DNA from 2 places in the Serratia sp. AR11 genome. Region 2 is predicted to be linked to the other one. Evidence: predicted binding sites of a transcription regulator. Region 2 holds the regulator's gene; the other holds the start of a gene.
What was found. The regulator LexA, encoded in region 2, represses DNA repair genes until DNA is damaged. The targets are predictions, from matches to a motif close to TNCTGTATGTACATACAGNA.

Region 1 (4,920 bases), 1.5 Mb from region 2:
GATCCAGCCGGGCGAGATGTCGATCGCCACCTCGGGGGATTATCGCAACTACTTCGAACAGGACGGCGTGCGTTATTCGCACACCATAGATCCGGTTACCGGCAAGCCGATCCATCATCATCTGGTGTCGGTTACGGTGCTGAGCCCGACCTGTATGGCCGCCGATGGTCTGTCTACCGGGTTGAACGTATTGGGGCCGGAGCGCGGCATGGCGTTGGCGAACCTGATGGGGATCCCGGTGTTCATGATTGTGAAAACCACCAAAGGTTTTGAAGAGCGCTACTCCGACGCGTTCAAACCTTATTTGAACAAGAGCTAGTGAGGTCGCTATGTTGACAGTATTTGTCGCCAGCTTCGTGTTGTTTCTGCTGATTGTCGGCGGGATGTCGTTGGGGTACGTGTTCAAGCGTAAAAGCCTGCAAGGCAGCTGCGGCGGGATCACGTCGTTGGGGATGGATAAAGTCTGTGACTGCCCAGAACCCTGCGATGCGCGTAAAAAGCGTCTGGAGAAAGAGGCGTTGCGCCAGCAACAGTTGGAAAAACACCGGATTATCTGAATAACTGGGGCGCATACAGCGCCCTTTTTTACAGCGTTTTAAATCGGTTATTTGGCCTTGGCAAACTCCCTGGCTTCAGCCGGTGAGTTGACCATAACCCCGTCTACACCCAGCGCCAGCGCCTGCTGGTATTCTGCCGGGGTGTTGATGCCGAACAGGATGATGTGCGCCGGGCCTTGCGAACGGAAGCAGTCGATCGATTCTTTATCCCAGGTTAGAAACGCCTTGGAGCGCCCTTCACCCAGGGTAAATTTCTCCACCACTTCTACTTCTCTTTTCAGTTCCAGCCCGTACCAGCGCGGTTGCTGATGGTCTGGCTTCAGCTCACACAGATGCGACAGGCTGATATTCGCCAGCAGGTCGCGGGTTTCATCGCGGGTTTCAAAACGTTTGATCGCCGGCGGCAGCGCCTGCAGATATTTGGCATCGGTGGAGTACACGCGGGTGCGGTTCAGGCTGTTGGTTTTTTCCAGCGTTGCCAGCAGGGCTTTGCCGAACTGGGCCGGGTCTGCGTCTGGGGATTTGATATCCAGATAGAAGTTAACCTTGGGGAAGGCATTGAGGATCTCATCCAAACGTGGAATGCCAATGCCTTTACCCCGGAACGGATGGGTTTCACCTTTGGCAAATGACCAACCGGCGTCAACTTTCGCCAGTTGCGCAGCGGTAAAGGCGGAAACCAATCCCTGCCGATCGGTTAGCGCTTTCAGATCCGAAGGGCGGTAAAGCACGATCACGCCGTCTTTGGATTCCTGCAGGGTGATCCAGATGGCGTCGGCGCCGTTTTTCAGTGCGGTTTCAATGGCGACGCGGGTATTTTCAGGAGCGTCGGCGGTACCACCACGGTGAGCGATAATGGCGGGCGCGGCGGTAGCGGCAAGGGATATCAGGGATAAGGCTGAGGCTAACAAATAGACCGATAATGTTTTCATGTAGGGCACCATCCTGTGCGTAGAGTTATTGTTGTCAGTAACTGTGGCGACTAATTTGCCACAGCGTACTATTGAAAAATTACGCTTTTTTAACAAGTCGAAGATAATTGGGTGAAACCCCGTTTTCTCCGAGTAGAGCCGAGGCTTGAGCTTTCCATTGTTGCCTGTATACTTATACAGTGTTATTGGGAGGCGCGATGCGTAAAATCATTCATGTCGATATGGACTGCTTCTTCGCGGCGGTAGAAATGCGCGACGATCCCAGCCTGCGCGATATTCCGTTGGCAATTGGCGGCAGTGCCGACCGGCGTGGGGTGATCAGCACCGCCAACTATCCTGCACGCCGCTATGGTGTGCACAGTGCGATGTCGACGGCGATGGCGCTCAAGCTTTGCCCGCACCTTAAGCTGCTGCCCGGGCGTATGGCGGCGTATAAGGAAGCCTCGCAGCATATCCGCGAAATCTTCGCCCGCTACACCCCGCTGATTGAACCGCTGTCGCTGGATGAAGCCTATCTGGACGTGACCGACTGCCGCCAGTGCAACGGCTCGGCGACGTTGATCGCCGAGCAAATTCGCCAGACTATCTCCGATGAACTCAACCTTACCGCTTCTGCCGGTATCGCGCCGATCAAGTTCCTCGCCAAAATTGCCTCAGAGTTGAATAAGCCGAACGGACAATACGTCATCACCCCGGCGCAGGTGCCGGCTTTTTTACAGCAGTTACCGCTGAGTAAAATCCCTGGCGTGGGCAAAGTAACCGCCAAACGGCTGGAAGAAGTGGGGCTGATCACCTGCGTCGACGTGCAGCAGTACGATCTGGCGGCGCTGTTAAAGCGCTTCGGCAAATTTGGCCGGGTGCTGTGGGAGCGTTGTCAGGGAATTGATCTGCGTGAGGTTTCGCCAGAGCGGTTACGCAAGTCGGTGGGGGTGGAGCGAACCTTGGCGGAGGACATCCATGACTGGGAAGACTGCGAAGCGTTGATTGTCGATAAACTCTATCCCGAGCTGGAACTGCGGTTGCGTAAGGTGAAACCGGATCTGCACATCGCCCGGCAGGGGGTAAAACTGAAGTTTCAGGATTTCCAGCAAACTACCCAGGAACACGTTTGGCCAGTACTGAATAAAGACGATTTAATCAACGTGGCACGGCAGGTATGGCGTGAGCGGCGTGAAGGGCGCGGGGTGCGACTGGTCGGGTTGCACGTGACGCTGCTGGATCCGCAACTGGAGCGGCAACTGCTGCTACCCTGGGAATAACAAGGGCGCAATGCAGTATTGCGCCCTTGGTTTAATCACTAAGTCATCTGTAATATTACGCGCGCTCTGGGATAGCTTTCAGCAGTGCCGTCAGCAACTTCCAGTACAGGCCCACGCTTTCGATATGCACCTGCTCATCCGGCGAGTGTGGCCCGGTGATGGTTGGCCCAATCGACACCATATCCATGTTTGGGTACGGTTTTTTGAACAGACCGCATTCCAGACCTGCGTGGATCACCATGATGTTCGGCGTCTTGTTGAACAGATCCTGATAAATCTCGCGCACCAGATGCATCACCGGTGAGTCTGCGTCCGGCTGCCAGCCTGGGTAGCCGCCTTTGGGTGCCACTTTGGCGTTGGCCAACTGACCCAGAGCGGTCAGCATGCCGACCACGTAGTCTTTACCGCTGTCGATCAACGAGCGGATCAGGCAGATGATTTCTGCTTCGCTGTCGCTGGTGGTGACCACGCCCACGTTCAGTGAGGTTTCCACCACGCCTTTCACCGCGTCGCTCATGCGGATCACACCGTTTGGCGTGCCATTGAGCAGCGCTACAAAACGCTGTTGGCTATCGCTGGTCATCGCCTGCGAGGTGCTGGTGACAGGCTCCAGCAAAACGGTAATGTTCTTCTCTTTGGCAGCCAGCTCGTTTTGCAGGGTAGCCAGGAACGCCTGGCTCAGCGCTTTCAGCGCATCGGCTTTCTCGGCCGGCACGGCAACCACTGCAGAGGCTTCACGCGGAATAGCATTACGCAGCGTACCGCCGTTCAGATCCAGCAGGCGCAGGTTCAGCTCAGCGGTATGATCAAACAGGAAGCGTGCCAGCAGTTTGTTGGCATTGCCCAGCCCAACGTGGATATCCGCGCCAGAGTGGCCGCCTTTCAGGCCTTTGATCGTCAGCTTCAGGGTCTGATAACCGGCAGGCACGGTTTCGCGCTGCAGTGGCAGGGTGGTGATGAAATCAATACCGCCGGCGCAACCCATGTAGATCTCGCCTTCCTCTTCTGAGTCGGTGTTGATCAGGATATCCGCTTGCAGCCAGTTAGCCTGCAGGCCAAATGCACCGTCCATACCGGCTTCTTCGGTCATGGTCAGCAGCACTTCCAGCGGGCCGTGTTCGACGCTGTCGTCGGCCAGCACGGCCAGTGCGGAGGCCATACCGATGCCGTTGTCGGCACCCAGCGTGGTGCCGCGCGCCTTGATCCACTCACCGTCGATGTACGGCTGAATCGGATCCTTGGTGAAGTCGTGCACGGTGTCGTTATTTTTCTGTGGCACCATGTCCAGGTGCGCCTGCAGTGCAACCGGCTTGCGGTTTTCCATGCCTTTGGTGGCCGGCTTACGCAGCAGGATGTTGCCTACATGGTCACGCTCGGCGTGCAGGTTTTTCTCTTTGGCCCACTCGAGGATGTGCTGTGCCAGCGCTTCTTCATGATAAGAAGGATGCGGAATAGAGCAGATTTTGGCAAAAATATCCCACAGCGGCTGTGGCGAAAGTTGAGACAATTCAGACACTATAAGTCTCCTGTAACAGCATTCTCGGCAGTGCGGGAATGCCGCTCGGTTAGGGTTAGGGGCATCTGTGCGGCTTTGGCACGATCTCCAGAGAATATCACTTTATTCCGGGCGGTGCCCGTCCCGTATTGTGCTGTTTAAGCGCTTGATCACACTAGTTTGGTTGGTCGTTGCTCATTTATTCAGCATCAATCACCAGACGAAATACTTATGAATTCCAAGGTACAACTGGCATTTGATGCGGTCAGTCTTTATAATCTCGCGCAACCTTTTTTCCCCTGATTACTGAGTAAGCCGCACCACTGCTGGCTGGGACACCATTCTATGAGCGAAAAATACGTTGTTACCTGGGACATGCTGCAAATGCAAGCGCGCAAACTGGCTCACCGCCTGCTGCCTGCTGACCAATGGACGGGCATTATTGCCGTAAGCCGCGGCGGGCTGGTACCGGCTGCCTTACTGGCGCGTGAGCTGGGTATTCGCCACGTGGATACCGTCTGCATTTCCAGCTATGACCATGACAATCAACGTGAAATGAAAGTGCTCAAGCGCGCTGAAGGCGACGGTGAAGGCTTTATCGTTATCGACGATCTGGTGGATACCGGCGGCACCGCGAAAGCGATCCGTGAAATGTACCCGAAAGCGCACTTCGTCAC
Region 2 (4,920 bases):
CAACTGCTCGCGGGTCAGCGAGCGTTGGCGTGAGGCCAGCAGCGCCGTGGAACACAGGTTCATGGCGTTGGCGGCGGCGGCATTGTTGATGCGCACCATAATCTTGGCCGCCAAATCGTTGACCGTCGGCGTTAACCAGCTTGGACGCTGGGCTTCGATCGGGTCAATCGATTCGCGCCACTGTGGCACATTCTGGTTCAGGTAAGCGGTCAACGGCAGTGGGTCACCAAAGTTGACGTAACCCTGGCCGAGATTGCGCAGCTTGCGCAGGCCGCGCAGCATCTGCAACAGGCTCTCTTTTTCCTTGGTCGCGCCACGCAACTCTTTGGCGTAGGTACCCACTTCCATCACGTGTTCGTAACCGATGTAAATCGGCACCAGTGTGATAGGACGGCTACCGCCGCGCAGCATCGCCTGAATGGTCATCGACAGGGTGCCGGTCTTCGGTTCCAGTAAACGTCCGGTACGGGAACGGCCACCTTCAACAAAGTATTCCACCGAGTAACCGCGGGTAAACAGCTCGCCGAGGTATTCACGGAATACCGTCGAGTACAGTTTGTTGCCTTTGAAGGTGCGGCGGATAAAGAAAGCGCCCAGGCGACGGAAGATCGGCCCGGCCGGCCAGAAGTTGAGATTGATACCGGCAGCAATATGCGGTGGCACCAGACCCTGGTGATACAGCACGTAGGACAGCAGCAGGTAGTCCATGTGGCTGCGGTGGCAGGGTACATAAACAATCTCGTGGCCGTCCTGCGCCAACTGACGCACGCGTTCGGCGTTTGTGACGTTGATACCTTGATACAGTCGGTTCCAGGTCCAGCTCAGCACGCGATCGGAAAGGCGCACCGTCTCGTAAGAGAAGTCGGCAGCGATCTCTTCCATCAGCGCAATGGCATTCTGCTGGGCTTTTTCGTGGGAAATCTTCTTGCTGCGAGCTTCGTCTTCGACCGCTTTTTCGATCGCCTTGGACGCCAACAGCTTGTTGAACAGGTCCTGACGGGCCGGCAGGCTTGGGCCGACGGCGGCCAGACGCTGACGCGAGAAGTGCATGCGTGCTACGCGAGCCAGTTTCTGCGCAATGATTTTGTCCGTACCGTGCTCGGTGGCCATGCGGCGCAGCGAAACGGTATTGGAAAAACGGACAAAGCTGTCGCGGCCGAGCCACAGCACGGCGAAGAATTTCTGCACGCCATTCAGCAGACGCAGATGCGGTGTGCCGTGACCTTCGCGCCCCGGAGAGCGGCCAAACATCACCGAAACCGGCAGCATCTGAATGTCGAGATCCGGATTACTGCGGTGCAGGTCCAGATAGTCGTGGAACAGTTTTACCGACTCTTCTTTCGGCGTGTAGTAGCGGAATACGCGCGGGCCGTCGTGAATAAACACGTGGCTTGGCAGCACGGTGCCGTCTATCTCCAGCGGATTGAGGGGGTCGGGCAGATCTTGCGCCAGGCACTGGGTGCGCAGCGTCAGCAAATCCGCCTTGGAATTATAAGGTAAAACATACAAAATCGGCCGTGAGGGATCCAACCCTAACTCCGTGACCGGATCTGAAGGGATAACCTTACTTCTTACCAACAGTTTGAGTGGTAAATTCAATAGTTTATAATAAATTTTACGCCAACCTGACATAACAACGTGAAGCCTCTTGTTAGCAATGCGCCGCAAGCATACCAGAAACCGGGTAGCAGATCTGTGGTGTTGGAAAACCGAGAGCCGGGAGAGTTTCCTGGCCTAGACTGTTTAATTATGACTTATCTCTGCTAAAGGCACTAAAAAACATGGCAAACCAAGCAACCGGCCTGACCCGTATTATTAAAGCCGCCGGCTACTCTTATAAAGGCTTTTCCGCTGCCTGGCAGCACGAAGCGGCATTCCGCCAGGAATTGGTGGCGACCGTGCTGGCTATCATACTGGCGATTTGGCTGGACGTGGGTGCGATAGCGCGCATTTTACTGATCGGATCGGTGCTGTTGGTGATGATCGTCGAAATCCTGAACAGCGCGATTGAGGCGATTGTCGATCGGGTAGGGACTGAGCATCACGAGCTTTCCGGTCGGGCAAAGGATATGGGCTCGGCGGCGGTTTCGCTGGCGATTATTTTGGCGCTGTTTGTCTGGGGGTCGGTGCTGTGGCAGCACTTTGCCTGAGTGGCGGCGTTGCGTTGCGACAGGTGTCGCTAATCCCTGATTTTTATTCACTCTTCGGTTCCCAAGCCGCAGTTACCTGTATATACTCACAGCAAGACTGTATAAACAAACAGGGGGCGGAATGAAAGCACTAACTACCAGACAGCAAGAGGTCTATGATCTGATTCGCGATCATATTTCGTCCACTGGCATGCCGCCAACGCGCGCCGAGATCGCCATGCGTCTGGGGTTCCGTTCGCCAAATGCCGCAGAAGAACACCTGAAAGCGCTGGCGCGTAAAGGCGTTATCGAGATTATCTCCGGCGCTTCGCGCGGCATTCGCCTGCTGATGGAAGATGAAGAGGGTTTACCGCTGATTGGCCGTGTCGCTGCCGGTGAGCCGCTGCTGGCGCAGCAGCATATCGAAGGGCACTACAAGGTCGATCCATCCCTGTTCAAACCGAGCGCGGATTTCCTGCTGCGGGTCAACGGCATGTCGATGCGTGACATCGGTATTCTCGACGGCGATCTGCTGGCGGTGCATAAAACTCAGGACGTGCGTAATGGCCAGGTGGTTGTGGCACGCATTGAAGATGAAGTCACAGTCAAGCGCCTGAAAAAACACGGTAACGTGGTTGAGCTGCTGCCGGAAAACAGTGAATTCCAGCCGATTGTGGTCGATCTGCGTCAGCAGAATTTCACCATTGAAGGTCTGGCGGTCGGTGTGATCCGCAATGGCGACTGGGTTTAATCCTCACGCCCAAACATCGTCCTCTGATTCAAGTCGCCCCAGTTCTGGGGCGATGTCATATCTGATTCACTATATACCCTATAGCTTTCAAGTTGCAGCTAGGCGGCCAACTCGCTCATCCCCAGGCGCTTACTCAGGTAAGTAACTGGGGTGACAAATCTGCCGGGAGCAGATTTGAACGCTGTTTGCAGCGGCCCCGAAGGGGTGTGGCTCATGGACGGGCCACATAACTGAGTGCAGATAACAACGCTGCAATTTGAAAGATGACGGGTATACACGGGAACATTTCACTATGCGCCTGCTTTCTGCCTTCACCAGCGATACCGATAAAGCCCTGTGGCGCCTTGCGCTGCCCATGATTTTCTCCAATATCACCGTGCCGCTGCTTGGGCTGGTAGATACCGCAGTCATCGGCCACCTCGACAGCCCGACCTATCTGGGTGGCGTAGCGGTTGGCTCCATGGCCACCAGCTTCCTGTTTATGCTGTTGCTGTTTCTGCGTATGAGCACCACCGGGCTGACTGCTCAGGCGTTGGGGGCACAAAATCCGCAGGGGCTGGCACGAGCCTTTATGCAGCCGTTGCTGCTGGCGGTGTTGGCCGGGGTGGCTATTGTGTTGCTGCGCTATCCGCTGATTGAGTTGGCGCTAAAAATCGTCGGTGGCGATGGGGCGGTGCTGGAACAGGCTCGTTTGTTCCTCGAGATCCGCTGGCTGAGCGCCCCGGCGGCGCTGGCCAATATGGTGATCCTGGGTTGGTTGCTTGGCGTGCAATACGTGCGCGCACCGGTGATCCTGCTGATTGTCGGCAACCTGCTGAATATCGTATTGGATATCTGGCTGGTGATGGGACTGGGCTGGAACGTGCAGGGGGCCGCGACCGCGACGGCTATCTCTGAATATGCCACGCTGCTGTTGGGATTATGGCTGTCCTGGCGCGTGATGCGCATACGCGGCATTTCTGTGCCAATGCTGCGCCAAGCCTGGCGCGGTAATCTGCGGCGTCTGCTGGCGTTGAATCGCGACATTATGCTGCGTTCATTGCTGCTGCAACTGTGTTTTGCCTCGCTGACCATCTTCGGTGCCCGGCTGGGCGGCGAGGTGGTCGCGGTAAATGCGGTGCTGATGAATTTGCTGACCTTCACCGCTTATGCGCTGGACGGTTTCGCCTACGCGGTAGAGGCACATTCGGGCCATGCCTATGGCGCCCGTGACGATAGCCAACTGCGTAAAGTATGGCGTGCGGCTTGCCGGCAGGCCTGCCTGGTGGCGTTGGGCTTTGGTCTGCTCTATGCCGTTGCCGGGCAGCAAATCATTGCCGCCTTGACCTCTTTACCGGAGCTGCGCGCACTGGCGAGCCACTATCTGCCGTGGCAGGTAGTGCTGCCGTTGGTGGGAGTATGGTGCTATTTGCTGGACGGCATGTTTATTGGTGCCACCCGCGGCGCAGAAATGCGTAACAGCATGGCAGTAGCCGCCGCCGGTTATGGGCTGACGCTGTTTACCCTACCTGTACTGGGCAACCATGGATTGTGGCTGGCGCTGGCGGTGTTCCTTTCGCTACGCGGCCTTGCGCTCGGGTGGATTTGGCATTGCCACAGGGTGCGAGGGACCTGGTTTACAGCGGATGTGACACAGTCAAAAATGAGTAATAATTAGTTTTTCTTATGTTTTTGTTTATATTAAGTTACATTTTCTTGAGCGAAATTCTTTCCGCTTAACTACTGTTCTTCTGGGGTTTTTACTGATTTTTCTTTGTTTTGTGAATTTTTATCCTGACTTTTTCTTTTTTATCGCTATCTGTAGCTATAGTTAATCATGTGGTTGGCGGAATAAATTGGAACTGACAACCCTTTTATTCAGGTCGATTGACCGAAATAATTACTCAGTTAAGTCCGGCCACAGGCGTTTAAAACTGACTAATCACAGGTAACGGAGAGGTTATGAACAAAGATCAAGCCGACGGTAACTGGAAGCAGTTTAAAGGGAAAGTGAAGGAACAGTGGGGCAAGCTGACCGATGACGATCTGACGGTCATTGAA

Region 1: dinB (DNA polymerase IV) is a predicted target of LexA. The motif match lies at 1,652-1,671, and genes of this name have one in related genera.

Annotation. Positions count from the first base shown of each region.
Region 1 is NZ_CM150739.1:970,467-975,386, forward strand. Features, by position in the region: gene ACSOSI_RS04590 (FAD:protein FMN transferase) at 1-319, shown strand, start outside; gene nqrM ((Na+)-NQR maturation NqrM) at 330-557, shown strand; gene ACSOSI_RS04600 (glycerophosphodiester phosphodiesterase family protein) at 605-1,489, opposite strand; gene dinB (DNA polymerase IV) at 1,687-2,748, shown strand; gene pepD (beta-Ala-His dipeptidase) at 2,804-4,264, opposite strand; gene gpt (xanthine phosphoribosyltransferase) at 4,589-4,920, shown strand, end outside.
Region 2 is NZ_CM150739.1:4,978,918-4,983,837, reverse strand. Features, by position in the region: gene plsB (glycerol-3-phosphate 1-O-acyltransferase PlsB) at 1-1,632, opposite strand, end outside; gene ACSOSI_RS23530 (diacylglycerol kinase) at 1,782-2,150, shown strand; gene lexA (transcriptional repressor LexA) at 2,272-2,880, shown strand; gene dinF (MATE family efflux transporter DinF) at 3,173-4,537, shown strand; gene ACSOSI_RS23515 (CsbD family protein) at 4,822-4,920, shown strand, end outside.